DNA from 4 places in the Cupriavidus sp. 05T41 genome. Region 1 is predicted to be linked to each of the others. Evidence: predicted binding sites of a transcription regulator. Region 1 holds the regulator's gene; each other region holds the start of a gene.
What was found. Region 1 encodes sigma-54, which starts transcription at its own class of promoters, with help from an activator protein. Its sites were predicted from a motif close to TGGCANGNAANCTGCTTT; they were not measured.
Positions count from the first base shown of each region.

Region 1 (3,378 bases):
GGATCGGCTCGCCCAGGCGCATGAAGGCGGCCAGGGGCTGCTTGAGGCCCTTGATGCGACCGTGCGGAATGGCAACCCCGGCTCCGAGGCCGGTCGAGCCCAGCGATTCGCGGGCGAACAGGTTGTCGGTCACGGTAGCGCGCGCTACGCCATGGTTGTTCTCGAAGAGGAGCCCGGCCTGTTCGAACACCCGCTTCTTGCTGGTGACGCTGACGTCGAGGTTGATGTTGCCGGGTGGCAGCAATTTAGCCAAACGATTCATGTGGAATGCGCAGGTTTTTCTAGTAAGCAGGCCCGTGGCCAGGAGAGGGCCGCACCAGGCAAAGGGGATAGAAAGGCTCGTGCCCTCGTTTCACCGGTTATCCCATGCCGGTGTCGGGCGTCTGGCCATTATAGAGCAGGCCCGCCCCCGCCTTGTGCATTGCAATAGCCGATGCGCGGAAGCGGTGCCGCGCGCACGGAAAAATTGCCGCGCTATTGCTTATGTATTGCACAGCATACACCGGGAGCGTGGCCTTGCGGAATCCCCTTGCGTGATTCGATACCGGCCGTAAATGCGGGAGAACGCCACAAAAATGTGCGCAAAAAAGCCGCGCATCGGGCGCGGCTTGTTCTGGTTTCAAGGGACTGACACCGACGGCCCCCTAGGTGGGCCGCCAGGCACGGTCATTGCTGCATCTGCGCTGCGGCCAATTGATACTTGACCGCTTCGCGGTCGTGGCTTTGCACGCGATCCTTGTGGCGAATCACCTGCCGGTCGAGCTTGTCGACTAGCGCGTCGATAGCGGCATACAGGTCTTCGTGATGCGCTTCGACAAAGATGTCCTTGCCCTTGAGATGTAGATTGATTTCCGCGTACTGCCGCCGGTCCTTTTCTTTTGTATTGTCGACAGATAGCAGCACACTTACGCCAATGACTTGATCGAAATGCCTGACGATACGCTCCAGTTTCGTTTCCACGTACTCACGCAGCGGGGGCGTGATGTCCAAGTGGTGTCCACTGATCTTGAAGTTCATAGCGTTTCTCCTTCTGAAAGAGTTGCATCAGGCAGGCGATGCAACTCGGCTACAAAGACTTGCGGAGATTTACGGCAGGGATTTTCAGCGCCTCGCGGTACTTGGCGACGGTACGGCGCGCCACCACGAAGCCTTGCTCGCCGAGCAGTTCGGCGATCCTGCTATCCGACAGGGGATTCCTGGGATCTTCGGCTCCTATGAGTTGCTTGATCAACGCTCGAATTGCCGTTGAAGAGGCCGCGCCGCCGGTTTCTGTGGATACGTGACTGCCGAAGAAATACTTCAGCTCGAAAGTCCCCATCGGCGTTGCCATGTATTTATTGGTTGTCACCCGAGAGATGGTGGACTCGTGTAGACCCAGTGTATCGGCAATCTCCCGCAAAACCAAGGGGCGCATCGCAATTTCCCCGTGGGTGAAGAAGTTCTTTTGACGTTCGACAATCGCTTGTGCGACGCGCAATATGGTGTCGAAGCGCTGCTGGATATTCTTGATCAACCAGCGTGCTTCCTGCAATTTTTGCTGCAGTCCGGCAGCCCCTGAATCGCCTTTTGCACCGCGCAAAATCTGCGCGTACATATCGTTGATGCGTAGCCGCGGCATCACATCCGGATTGAGTTGCGCGATCCAGCCGCCGCTCATTTTTCGCACGAAAACATCCGGCACCACGAAATCCGCCTCGGGGCGGCTATAGGCATGGCCGGGATACGGGGCGAGCGAGCGGATCAGTTCGTGCGCGGCCTTGAGGTCGGCCTCGTCGACCTGCAGCGCTTTCTTCAGGCGCGTGTAGTCGCGCACCGCGAGCAGCTCCAGGTGGCTGGTGACGATGGTCAGGGCCAGTTCGCGCTGCGGATGGGTGAGCCGGCGCAGTTGCAGCGCCAGGCATTCGGCGGCGTTGCGCGCACCTACGCCGGCCGGGTCGAAGCTCTGCAGCAGGGTCAGGACGGCGTGTACCTCGTCGATCTCGAACTCGAGTTCCTCGGGCAGTTCGGCGCAGATCTCCTCGAGCGAAGCGCTAAGGTATCCGTCGTCGTCCAGCGACTCGACCAGGAAGATCGCGAGCCCTTTGTCGCGCATGGAAATCTTCAGCGGCGCGAGTTGCTCCATCAGGTGCTCGCGCAGCGTCGGCTCGGCGTCACGCAGCTGCATCGGCGTCTTTTCGTCCTCGTCGCCCTGCGGGCGGCGGGCAAAGTCGTCGAGGCTCCAGTCGCTGCCGTAATCCTCGCCGCTGTCGGCGTAGTTGTCGTCGCCATCGGCGGCGCCGTCGGGGCGGTTCTCGCTGGTGCCCTGGCCATCGGCGGGCGCAGGCGCGGGCGCGCTCTGCAGGTTGACGGAGCCATCGGCACCCACGCGCAGCGGGCTTTCGATCCAGTCGTTTTCGCGTTCGAGCAGGGGGTTCTCGGTGAGCGCTTGCTCAACTTCCTGCTGCAGTTCGAGCGTGGACAGTTGCAGCAGCCGGATCGACTGCTGGAGTTGCGGCGTAAGCGCGAGATGCTGCGAGAGGCGGAGCTGTAGCGACGGTTTCATGCGACCTATTTTATGCGCAACTTCCATGCCGTTGGAACGGAAATTGCTATCGCTGATGCCGCCGTGATCGTTTGCAGGATGAAAGGCGACATGAACGCCGCCTGGCCGCGAATATCCCGGCTGCGCGGCAGTAGGCCGCGCCCCGCGTTACATGCGGAAGTTCTCGCCCAGGTAGACCTTGCGCACCGATTCGTTGGCAATGATGTCTTCGGGCTGGCCTGACGCCAGCACGGTGCCTTCGCTGATGATATACGCGTGGTCGCAGATGCCAAGCGTCTCGCGCACGTTGTGGTCCGTGATGAGCACGCCGATGTTGCGTGCCTTGAGGAAGCTGACGATGCGCTGGATTTCGCCCACCGCGATCGGGTCCACGCCGGCGAACGGTTCGTCGAGCAGGATGAAGCGCGGCGCGGAAGCCAGCGCACGGGCGATTTCCACGCGGCGGCGCTCGCCACCGGACAGCGACAGCGCCGGATTCTCGCGCAGGTGGGCGATCTGCAGGTCGTCGAGCAGCGAGTCCAGGCGTCGCTCGATATCCGCCTTGGACAGCGGCTTGCCGTCGTGCACCTGCAACTCGAGCACGGCGCGGATGTTCTCCTGCACGTTGAGCTTGCGGAACACCGAGGCTTCCTGCGGCAGGTAGGACAGGCCCATGCGCGCGCGCTCGTGGATGGCGAGGCCGCTGATGTGCTTGTCGTCGAGCACGATGTCGCCTTCGTCCAGCGCCACCAGCCCGACGATCATGTAGAACGAAGTGGTCTTGCCCGCGCCGTTGGGACCCAGCAGCCCGACCACCTCGCCGCTCTTCACGTCGAGCGACACGTCCTTGACCACCG
Region 1 is NZ_JBFTLQ010000010.1:128,874-132,251, reverse strand. It holds gene ptsN (PTS IIA-like nitrogen regulatory protein PtsN) at 1-262, opposite strand, end outside; gene hpf (ribosome hibernation-promoting factor, HPF/YfiA family) at 667-1,017, opposite strand; gene AC1DKV_RS08535 (RNA polymerase factor sigma-54) at 1,067-2,542, opposite strand; gene lptB (LPS export ABC transporter ATP-binding protein) at 2,690-3,378, opposite strand, start outside.

Region 2 (3,378 bases), on a different contig from region 1:
CGGCTGCCGCGGCCTGTACCACCGCGTCGACCCAGCGCGCATGCTCCTCGCGCCAGTCGTTCATGAACTCGGTCAGCACCGCCAGCCCGGTGCCGCAGGCGCGCGCGATGACGGCGTCGGCGTGCTGGTACACCAGCGGGTAGAGCAGCCCGTCGAGCACCAGGTTCTGGGTGACGAAGGTCTCGAACCAGTCCTCGATCACGAAGCTGTGCTCCACCAGGCGGCGCAGCGGCTGCCACGCGGCGCTGTCCATCCAGGCGGCCTTGGCGCGCTCGAGCGCCACGCCCGTGTTGCCGTCGAGCAGCATGCCGATGCGCGACAGGTACTGGGCAATGCCGAGCCGGTCCATCGCGCAGTAGGTGCAGGCCTGCGTGATGGCAGTGCCCCAGCCATAGTCCGCGCAGTAGAAGTTGTTCATGTTGGCGGCCCACTCCACGTGGCGCAGCGGCAGCAGGCCGTCGGCCAGGCGTTCCTGCCACTCCAGCGGCAGCGCCGGCAGCAGCCCGCGCTTTTCCACGAAGGCGAAGCTCTTCTCGGCGGCGTCCTGCTGGCGGCCGCGCGCGCCGACGTAGGCGCCGTAGTAGTACTGGCGCGGGTCCTTCAGCGCGTACCAGTCTTCCATCACGATCGCCGTGCGGCGCTTGTCGTAGAGCGCGTACTGCGGGTCCCACGTGGGGCGGTAGTGGAAGTTGACCTCCGACTGCACGTCGTAGGTGGCTTCCTGGTAGCGCGAGGCCGGCTTGTCGCCGAAGCGGCGCGCGATATTGCCGTAGGTCTGGCGCAAGGGCTGGATCTGCTGGGTCTTGATATCGACTTGCATCGCTGGGTCTCCTGGGTCGTGTTGTTCTTGTCGTGTTGTTCTTGTCGGGGGGATCGGGCCGGGTGCCGCCGGCCTGGTCAGGCGTCCTGCCCGGACGGCGGGGCCTGCGGCGGGAGGAAGCGCACGTGGTTGACGCTGCAGAACGCCTCGAACATCGGCTCGGGCATGATCAGCTCGACGTTGAGCTCGGGGTCCGCCACGCTGAAGGCGAACTGCACGAAGCCCTCGGGCGTGCGGCCGTCCACGCGCACATAGCGCGGCGTGGCTTCGAACAGGGGGACCGACTGGTTGATCATGGCGCGCTCCTCTGGTGGCAGATACGAGCTCTATTGCGAAGAGCGTGCCAGGCAGCGCGAAGCACGGCGGCACAAGGGCCGGCGGCGTCGAGGCGGGATTCGCCTGCGCGTTTACCCGCAAGCGCCGGGTGCCGCGCCATCGATGAATTGATCAATCCGGCGAAGGGGCTTGATCAAATGGTGAAAAGCCGCCCGGGGCGGACGTTTGCGGACAGGCTTGCGGCGCGGCGCGGATGCCCCGCGGTGCAACAGGCGATTTGCCGGAGACGGCGCAATGCCATGCGCGGGCTGGGCCGCGCGGCATATGCGGTGCAGCAGGCCGCGCTGGCGGCCTGGCCGCGCCGTTCGGGGGAGTGCATCAAATGGTGAAACGCTGCCTGGCGAGCGTTTTCGCGGGGCGGCCAGGAGATCGGGCGCTCAGGCGCCGCGGCTGCCCCGGTTCTTCCAGCGGTAGGCCAGCTGCGGCCGGGTAATGCCCAGCAGGCGCGCGGCCTGGCTCATATTGCCGTTGGCCCGCTCCATGGCCGCCTCCATCAGCACCGTTTCCACGTCGCCCAGCGCCAGCTGCTGCTCGGCCATATGGTCCAGCAAGCCGTGCACGGCCGCTTCGCGCAAGGCCGGCAGGGTGCCGCCCGCGCCGAGCCGCGGCGCCGTGTCCATGGCGGCCGGCGCGCTGGCGGGCAGGAACAGGTGGTCGGCCGAGATCAGGCCGCCGTTGCTGGCCAGGATGACCCCGCGCTCGATCACGTTCTCCAGCTCGCGCACATTGCCGGGCCAGTCGTAGCGGCGCAGCTCGGCCAGCGCGCGGTCGGTGATGCCGACGATCTTCTTGCCGTGGCGCGCGCCATAGCGTGCCACGAAGCGCTCCACCAGCAGGCGGATGTCGTCGAGCCGCTCGCGCAGCGGCGGGATCGTGACGGGATAGACGTTGAGGCGGTAATACAGGTCCTTGCGGAAGGTGCCGGCCTTGACCGCCTCGGCCAGGTCCACGTTGGTGGCGGCCACCAGCCGCACATCCACGCGGCGCGCTTCGGTGCCGCCCACGCGCTCCAGCTCGCCCTCCTGCAGCACGCGCAGCAGCTTGGACTGCGCCGGCAGCGACAGCTCGCCCAGCTCGTCCAGGAACAGGGTGCCGCCATGCGCCCGCTCGAAGCGGCCCGGGCGCGACTGGTGCGCGCCGGTGAAGGCGCCCTTCTCCACGCCGAACAGCTCGGACTCGATCAGCTCGTCGGGGATGGCCGCGCAGTTGACCGCCACGAAGGGCTTGTCCGCGCGTGCGCTCACGCCGTGCAGCGCCTGCGCGAAGCGCTCCTTGCCGACCCCGGTCTCGCCCAGCAGGAGCACGGTCACGTTGCTGGCGGCGGCGCGCTGCAGCAGGCCCCAGGCGGCGCGGAACTCGGGCGAGCAGCCCACCAGGTCGGCGGGCTTGCCGTTGTTGCGCTGGAGCGCGCGCAGGTGCTCGACCTCGCTTTGCAGCTCCAGGATGGTCTCGATCACCGGGTCGGGCTGGTACAGGGCCAGCACTTCGGCGCCGTCCTCCCATGCCTCCAGCGGCTTGCCGATGATGCGGCAATGCGCATGCCCGCAGGCGATGCACTCCACCTCCCGGTAGAGGATGGTGCGGCCCATCAGCGCCGAGGTATAGCCGGTGGCGTATCCGATCTGCATCCAGCAGGCGGGCGCGTCGACGACGCCGAACAGCTGGCGGTGCACGTCGCCCTCGAAGGAGTCTTCCCACAGGAATTCGCCATCGTAGATGCCGGCGGCGATGTCGATGTCCACCTTGACCGGCGTCACCCGCACCACGCCTTCGATGGTATGCAGGCAGGGACCGATCTCGAGCAGGCCGAAGTCGCTCTCGTTGGGTCGCATCTTCTTGGCCAGCTCGGCGTCGCGCATGCCGGAATGGAAACCCATGCGCATGAACAGGCCGCGCGCCCGCTCCATGCCGAGGGTATCCACCAACTCCTTGCGCAGCGCGCCCAGTGCGGCGGTATGCAGCAGGATCATGCGCTGTTCGTCGAGCCAGATGGAGCCCTCCTCCATCACAAAGCGCAGGCGCCGCGCAAGATTGGCCAGGCCATCGCGCATGGTGGCCGAGAATTTGTCGGTTGAACTACTCATCGTCTCCTCTCTTGTCGGCCCGGAAAAGCAGGCGCGCTCGTGCTTTTTCTGGCACTGTATGCACATTATGTGCCATAGGCGCACCCTCGCGCGTCCAACGCCTGTCAAGCCGGCCCAATGTCGCCTATGCTGTCCTTG
Region 2 is NZ_JBFTLQ010000001.1:217,155-220,532, reverse strand. It holds gene AC1DKV_RS00985 (aromatic/alkene monooxygenase hydroxylase subunit beta) at 1-820, opposite strand, end outside; gene AC1DKV_RS00980 (phenol hydroxylase subunit) at 898-1,116, opposite strand; gene poxR (phenol degradation transcriptional regulator PoxR) at 1,534-3,240, opposite strand.
Region 2: a site for sigma-54 is predicted at 1,149-1,166, ahead of AC1DKV_RS00980 (phenol hydroxylase subunit). Genes of this name have one in related genera too.

Region 3 (3,378 bases), on a different contig from region 1:
GGGGCAGCGTGTTCTGGCTGCTTGAGGTTGTCGTCATGTCTGTCTCCTTCACGGTTTTTGCAGTGGCGGTATGTGAGCGGGGTTACGACTGAGGGTGCGGATGCGGGTGCGGGTACGGCTGCGAGACTGGCCGGGACGCCAGGGGCGGCGCCGCATGCGAAGGCGGCGCCTGCGCGCTCGGCGCGCGGCCGCCGCGCATCAGCCCGGCGGCGGCGGCGTAGCGCATGCAGGCCGCCACGTCGATGCTGAGGAAGGCGCGCTCGCGCAGCGTCACGGTGACTTCGTCTTGCTCGCCGAACACCAGCTCGCGCTCGCCGTCCAGCGCGACGACGCCGCTGCGCTGGCGCACGCGGTGCGGCACGCCGTCGGTCAGGCGCTCCCAGCCTGCGATGGGCACCGCGCTGAGCAAGCCAGGCGCGATCGGCGCGCGCAGTTCGAAGCGGCCTGCGCCGGCAGCCGCCAGCTCGATGGCCAGCCCGCCGGATTCGTGCCGGCCCACCGGGTCGAGCAGGCCGCCGATGGCGGACAGGCCGATGGCCTGCGGATCGGCGAAGGCGAGGTACACGGCGCCCAGCGTCTCGGTCTTCCACAGGGCGCGCGCGCCGATGAAGTGCTCGTGGGAGATGACCGCATCCACCAGCGCAATATCGCGGCGCACCTCGTTCGTGCCGGCGATGCAGATGTCCAGCCGCTTGTTGCCGGCCAGCGAGTGCGCCGCCGGAATGCGCCCGCTGGCGAACAGGCCGGTGGCGAGCCCGGTGATGGTGGCCTCGCGCATTTCGGGATAGGCGTTGTTGGTGCCGGTGGAGATGCCGGCGATCGGCACGTCGCCGCATTCGCGCACCACGGCGCGGTGGGTGCCGTCGCCGCCGAGCACGATGATGGCGGACACCCCCGCTTCGCGCAGCATGCGCGCGGCCAGGAAGGTGTCGTCCACGCGGGCGGTGACCGGCATGTCGAGGTACTCCACCCCGGGCAGCGCTGCGTCCGGCCCCTGGCGACGCGCGAGGTGCCGCGCCAGCAGCACGCGCATGCCCTCGCGGTCCGGCATCATCAGCACGCGACCCACGCCGCAGGCGGCCAGCGCGGCCAGCAGGCGCAGCACGATATTGACGCGGTCGGCCAGTTGCAGCGTGTTGGCGTTGGCGATCACGCGGCGGATATCGCGCGCCGAGACCGGATTGGCGATGATGCCCACCAGGGGCCGTTCGGCCAGCGTCTGCTCACCCATGCGTGTCTCCTGCCGTCTTGTCTTGTGACAGGCATATCGCAATGGGCGTGCCACCCGCCGGACACGCGCGCAGGGCAGGAAAAGCGCGGGATTACCCGCAGGAAAAAGGGACTTTGGCCGGGCGTGGCGGCGCACCGCGTGACAGGTGTCACAGCATCAGGTGTACGGCCGCTGGACAGGTGTCGCGAGGCGCGGGGCGCAGCGCGGCGCCGCGCTCAGTCGTGCGCCGCGTCGCGCTGGTTGGGGGACGCGATGCCGTAGCGCGCCATGCGCCGGTACAGCGTCATGCGGCTCACGCCGATCTGGCGTGCCACCGCGCTGAGGTTCCAGCCGGCGGCGCGCAGATATTGCATCAGCAACATCGCTTCGGGCGGCAGCTGGTGCGGATCGAAGCCGGGTGCCGGCGACGCCATCGCCGGCACCTGGACCGGGACCGGCTGCGCCATGGTGGCGGCCGGCGCCGCCGGCGCGGCCGCCGTGGCAAGCAGGCCTTGCTGGCGCGCCGCCGCGCCAATGCCTTCGGGCAGGTCTTCCACCTCGATATGTCCGTCGGTGCAGATCGCGCGCGCATACTCGAGCGCGTTGCGCAGTTCGCGCAGGTTGCCGGGCCAGGCATGCGCGTGCAGGCGCGCGCGCGCCGCCGGCGACAGGCTGACGGCGCCGGCGCCGGCGCCGATGCCAGTGCCAGTGCCAGTGCCAGTGCCAGTGCCAAGCATCTTGCCGATCAGCCAGTCGAGGTCCGAGCGCTCGCGCAGCGGCGGCAGCATCAGGCGGGCGCCGTTGAGCCGGTAGTAGAGGTCTTCGCGGAAGCGGCCGCTGCTCACCAGCTGGTCCAGCGGATGGTGGGTGGCGGAGATCACGCGCACACTGACCGGCACCGGCCGCGCCGCGCCGATGGCCAGCACCTCGCCTTCGGCCAGCACGCGCAGCAGGCGCGATTGCAGCTCGCGCGGCATGTCGCCGATCTCGTCGAGGAACAGGGTGCCGCCGTCCGCTTCCTGGATGAGGCCGCGCTTGGGCCGCGAGCCGGCGCCCGAGAAGCTGTTGGGCAGGTGGCCGAACAGCTCGCTCTCGATCAGCGATTCGGGGATCGCCGCGCAGTTCACCGCCACGAAGGGCCCCTGGCGGCGTCCGCTGGACTGGTGCAGCGCCTTGGCGAGATATTCCTTGCCGCTGCCGGTCTCGCCGTTGATCAGCAGGTTGATCGGGGAGTCGACCAGCTTGGCGGCGCGCAGCAATTGCTGCTGCAGCGCGTCATCGCCGCCGCACAGGGCCGCCAGCGGCGCTTGCAGCGGCGGGCTGCGCACGGCGGCGGCCGGCTGCCAGCGCAGGGCCGGCGGCATCACGCTCAGGTAGAGCCGCGTGCCGCTGCGCGACAGGGCCAGCGCGCGCTGCTCGCTCGGGCGCGAATGCACGAAGCGGCCCAGTTCGTCGAGGCGCGCGTCGAACAGCGCCTCGAAGGCCATGCCAAGCAGGGGCGCCCCGCCCAGGCCGGGTTCGGCCCCCAGCATCTGCTGCGCGCGGCGGTTGTGCCCGACCACGCGGCCGCCGGCGTCGAGCGCGAGCAGGTATTCCGGGTTCACGTCGACGAATTCCGGCGCGGCATTGAGCTTGAGGATCCAGTCTTCGCGATGGCTGCGCAGGAAGCTGGCGTTCTCGATATGGCTGGCGTAGATGCGCACCATCTGCAGCGCCAGGCCCTGGCTGTCCTTGGCCTGCGGCGAGGTCAGCGCGGAGATGTCGAGGATGGCGCAGAGGCTGCCGTGCGAATCGAACAGCGGCGCGGCGGTGCAGGTCAGCGGGATATGGGTGGCGTCGAAATGGTCGGCCTGGTGCACGGTCAGCGCCTGCCCGGTGGCCAGCGCGGTGCCCACCGCGCAGGTGCCGGCGCCGGCCTCGCTCCACTGCGCGCCCAGGTACAGGCCGGCGCGGCGCAGGCGCGCATCGGCACTGGCGTCGCCGAGGTAGTCCACCGTCACGCCCTGCGCGTCGGTGAGCAGCACCACGTAGCCCATGCCGGCGACCTGGCTGTACAGCGTCTGCAGCCCGTGGCGCGCGATGCGGGCGAAATCGTCGATGCGCTGCTGGTGCTCGCGCAGGCGCGTCTGCGGCAGGATGCAGGCCTGCTGCATGCGCGCCGGGTCCAG
Region 3 is NZ_JBFTLQ010000004.1:139,965-143,342, reverse strand. It holds gene AC1DKV_RS03660 (thiamine pyrophosphate-dependent dehydrogenase E1 component subunit alpha) at 1-37, opposite strand, end outside; gene AC1DKV_RS03655 (ATP-NAD kinase family protein) at 83-1,231, opposite strand; gene AC1DKV_RS03650 (sigma-54-dependent Fis family transcriptional regulator) at 1,447-3,378, opposite strand, start outside.
Region 3: a site for sigma-54 is predicted at 1,267-1,284, ahead of AC1DKV_RS03655 (ATP-NAD kinase family protein). Genes of this name have one in related genera too.

Region 4 (3,378 bases), on a different contig from region 1:
GGCCTTCGTCCATCCGGACAGCGGCCTGCGCGACGCGCTGACCGCGGCCGCCGCGCAGCGCGCGCTGGCGCTCACGGCCCGTGGCCCGGACTACCTGCCGCTGGCACGCATCGTCGACGAACGCGCGGTGGTCAACGCCATCGTCGGCCTGCTGGCCACCGGTGGCTCGACCAACCACACCATCCACCTGGTGGCGATGGCACGCGCGGCCGGGATCGTGATCGACTGGGACGATTTCGACCGCCTGTCGCGCATCACGCCGCTGCTGGCACGGGTCTATCCCAACGGCTCGGCCGACGTGAACCATTTCCATGCCGCCGGCGGCGTGGCCTACGTGATCCGCCAGCTGCTCGCAGCCGGGCTGCTGCACGAAGACGTGGAAACCGTGGCCGGCCGCGGGTTGGCGCGCTATACGCAGGAACCGGTCATGACCGACGGCGTGCTGCGGTGGCGCGACGGCCCCACCGCCAGCGGCGACGCGGCGGTGCTGGCCAGCGCGGTCGAGCCGTTCTCGCCCGAAGGCGGGCTGCGCCTGCTGCAGGGCAATCTCGGCCGCGGCATGATCAAGGTGTCGGCGGTGGCGCCCGAGCACCGCGTGGTGGAGGCGCCGGCGCGCGTGTTCGATTCGCAGGAAGGCCTGCAGGCCGCCTTCGAGGCCGGCGAGCTGACCGGCGACATGGTCGCGGTGGTGCGCTTCCAGGGGCCCAACGCCAACGGCATGCCCGAACTGCACCGCCTCACGCCGGTGCTGGGCTCGCTGCAGGACGCCGGGCACAAGGTCGCGCTGGTGACCGACGGCCGCATGTCGGGCGCCTCCGGCAAGGTGCCGGCGGTGATTCATGTGTGTCCGGAGGCGCTTTCTGGCGGACCGCTGGCGCGCGTGCGCGACGGTGACCGCATCCGCGTCGACGCTGTCGCCGGCACGCTCGAATGGCTTGGCGGCGCGCCCGGCGAATCCGCGCTCGAGGCGCGCGCGCTGGCGCCCTCGCCGGACGACGACTTCGCCAGTTTCAGCGTCGGCCGCGGCCTGTTCGGGCTGTTCCGCCGCCATGCGCGGATCGCCGAAGAGGGCGGCAGCGCGCTCGACCTGTCCGAGGCCGACGCGCCTGGCGCTGTCCAAACCGCCGTGGCCGTCGCACAATAGGCCGCGCCCCGGGCAATTCATCCGTTTTGTGCCCCTGTCCGCCGTCCGGCGGGCAGGGGCGACCCCAAGCCTGCGCACGCCAGACCTATCATGGAACATGGCTGCAGGGACGGGCGGTTTCCAGGAACCACCCGTCGCACGGCGCGGGGACTACCGACAAGGATGGGAAAACCATCCGATCACGATCGTTGGAGCAGACATGATCTACATCCTGATGGGCGTTTCCGGCAGCGGGAAAACCACGGTCGGCCAGTTGCTGGCCAAGAACCTGCATTGCGGCTTCCATGACGCCGATGAATTCCACAGCGCGGCCAACAAGGAGAAGATGCATAACGGCATCCCCCTGACCGACGAAGACCGCTGGCCCTGGCTGGCCGCCATGCGCGCGGCGATCGACGCGGCCCGCGCCGAGGGCCGTACCCATGTGTTCACCTGCTCGGCGCTGCGCCAGGTCTACCGCGACCGCCTGTTGCCGTCCGAGGGCGGCGTGACCTTCGTCTATATGAAAGGCGACGCCGCGGTGATCGGCGGGCGCCTGTCCGAGCGCAGCGACCACTTCTTCAACCCGGCCTTGCTGCAAAGCCAGTTCGAGACGCTGGAAGAGCCGAGCGACGCGCTGGTGCTCGATATCCGGCAGACGCCGGAGGCGCTGGTGCAGCGCATCCTGGCCCAGGTGCCCGCGACCGCGGCGGTGCGCTAGGGGGGTGACTCCGGTCCGGGGCGCGCTTTTCCCCTTGGGCGCGCCGGGGCTGGCAGGCATCTTGCTACATATATCTTCGATGGCGCGGACGCTTGCTGCTTGCGGCTTTCGTGGCCATGGGTATCATCCCAATCAGGACAGCACTTCGACGCATGACGCATGGCCAGCGGCTTCGCCGGCCCGGGTGGTGGCCTCGAAATGCTGTGCCGGGAAGAACAAGCCAATCAAAACGGGATCGCCGGCAGCTTGGGCGGCGCCCAAATCATGGGGGAACGGCCATCATGGCGGCGCGGTTTTTCGACGAGATGCTCGATTGGCAAGATGGCGTGGCAGCGGCAATCCACGCGGGGCAGCCCCTGCCGGCAGGGGCGGTGCGCGGGCACTACAAGCAGTTCGCGGACTGGCTGGCGCGCCAGTCCGAAGGAACCATGGGCAACAAGCGCGCGGAGGCGGACCTGATCTTCCGGCGCGTGGGCATCACCTTCGCTGTCTACGGCGACAAGGACGAGTCCAACAGCGGCACCGAGCGCACCATTCCGTTCGACGTGATTCCCCGCATCTTTCCCGCCAGCGAGTGGGCCACGCTGGAGCGCGGGCTGCGCCAGCGCGTATCGGCGCTGAACCGCTTCATCCATGACATCTACCACGGCCAGGACATCATCCGCGCCGGCGTGATCCCGCCCGACCAGATCTACAACAACGCCCAGTACCGGCCAGAGATGCTCGGCATCGACGTGCCGCGCGACATCTACGCCCACGTGGCCGGCATCGACGTGGTGCGCGCGGGCGAGGGCGAGTTCTACGTGCTGGAAGACAACCTGCGCGTGCCCTCCGGCGTGTCCTACATGCTGGAAAACCGCAAGATGATGATGCGGCTGTTCCCGGACCTGTTCGCGCGCAACCGCGTGGCGCCGGTGGCCCACTATCCCGACCTGCTGCTCGACATGCTGCGCGGCGTCTCGCCGCAGAACATCGCCGATCCGACCGTGGTGGTGCTCACGCCGGGCATGTACAACTCGGCCTACTTCGAGCACGCCTTCCTCGCGCAGCAGATGGGCGTGGAACTGGTCGAGGGCAGCGACCTGTTCGTGCAGGACGAGCACCTCTACATGCGCACCACGCAGGGGCCGCAGCGCATCGACGTGATCTACCGTCGCGTCGACGACGATTTCCTCGATCCGCTCGTGTTCCGTCCCGACTCCACGCTGGGCGCGGCGGGGCTGCTGTCGGTCTACCGTGCCGGCAACGTGACCATCTGCAATGCCATCGGCACCGGCGTGGCCGACGACAAGTCGATCTACCCCTACGTGCCCGACATGATCCGCTTCTACCTCGGCGAGGAAGCGATCCTCAACAACGTGCCGACCTATATGTGCAGGCGCCCCGACGACCTGCAGTACGTGCTCGACCACATGGACGAACTGGTGGTCAAGGAAACCCACGGCGCCGGCGGCTACGGCATGCTGGTGGGGCCCGCCGCCACGCGCGCGGAGATCGACACTTTCCGTGAAGTGGTGCGCGCGCGTCCGGAGCA
Region 4 is NZ_JBFTLQ010000017.1:64,209-67,586, forward strand. It holds gene edd (phosphogluconate dehydratase) at 1-1,144, shown strand, start outside; gene AC1DKV_RS12900 (gluconokinase) at 1,344-1,844, shown strand; gene AC1DKV_RS12905 (circularly permuted type 2 ATP-grasp protein) at 2,126-3,378, shown strand, end outside.
Region 4: a site for sigma-54 is predicted at 1,895-1,912, ahead of AC1DKV_RS12905 (circularly permuted type 2 ATP-grasp protein). Genes of this name have one in related genera too.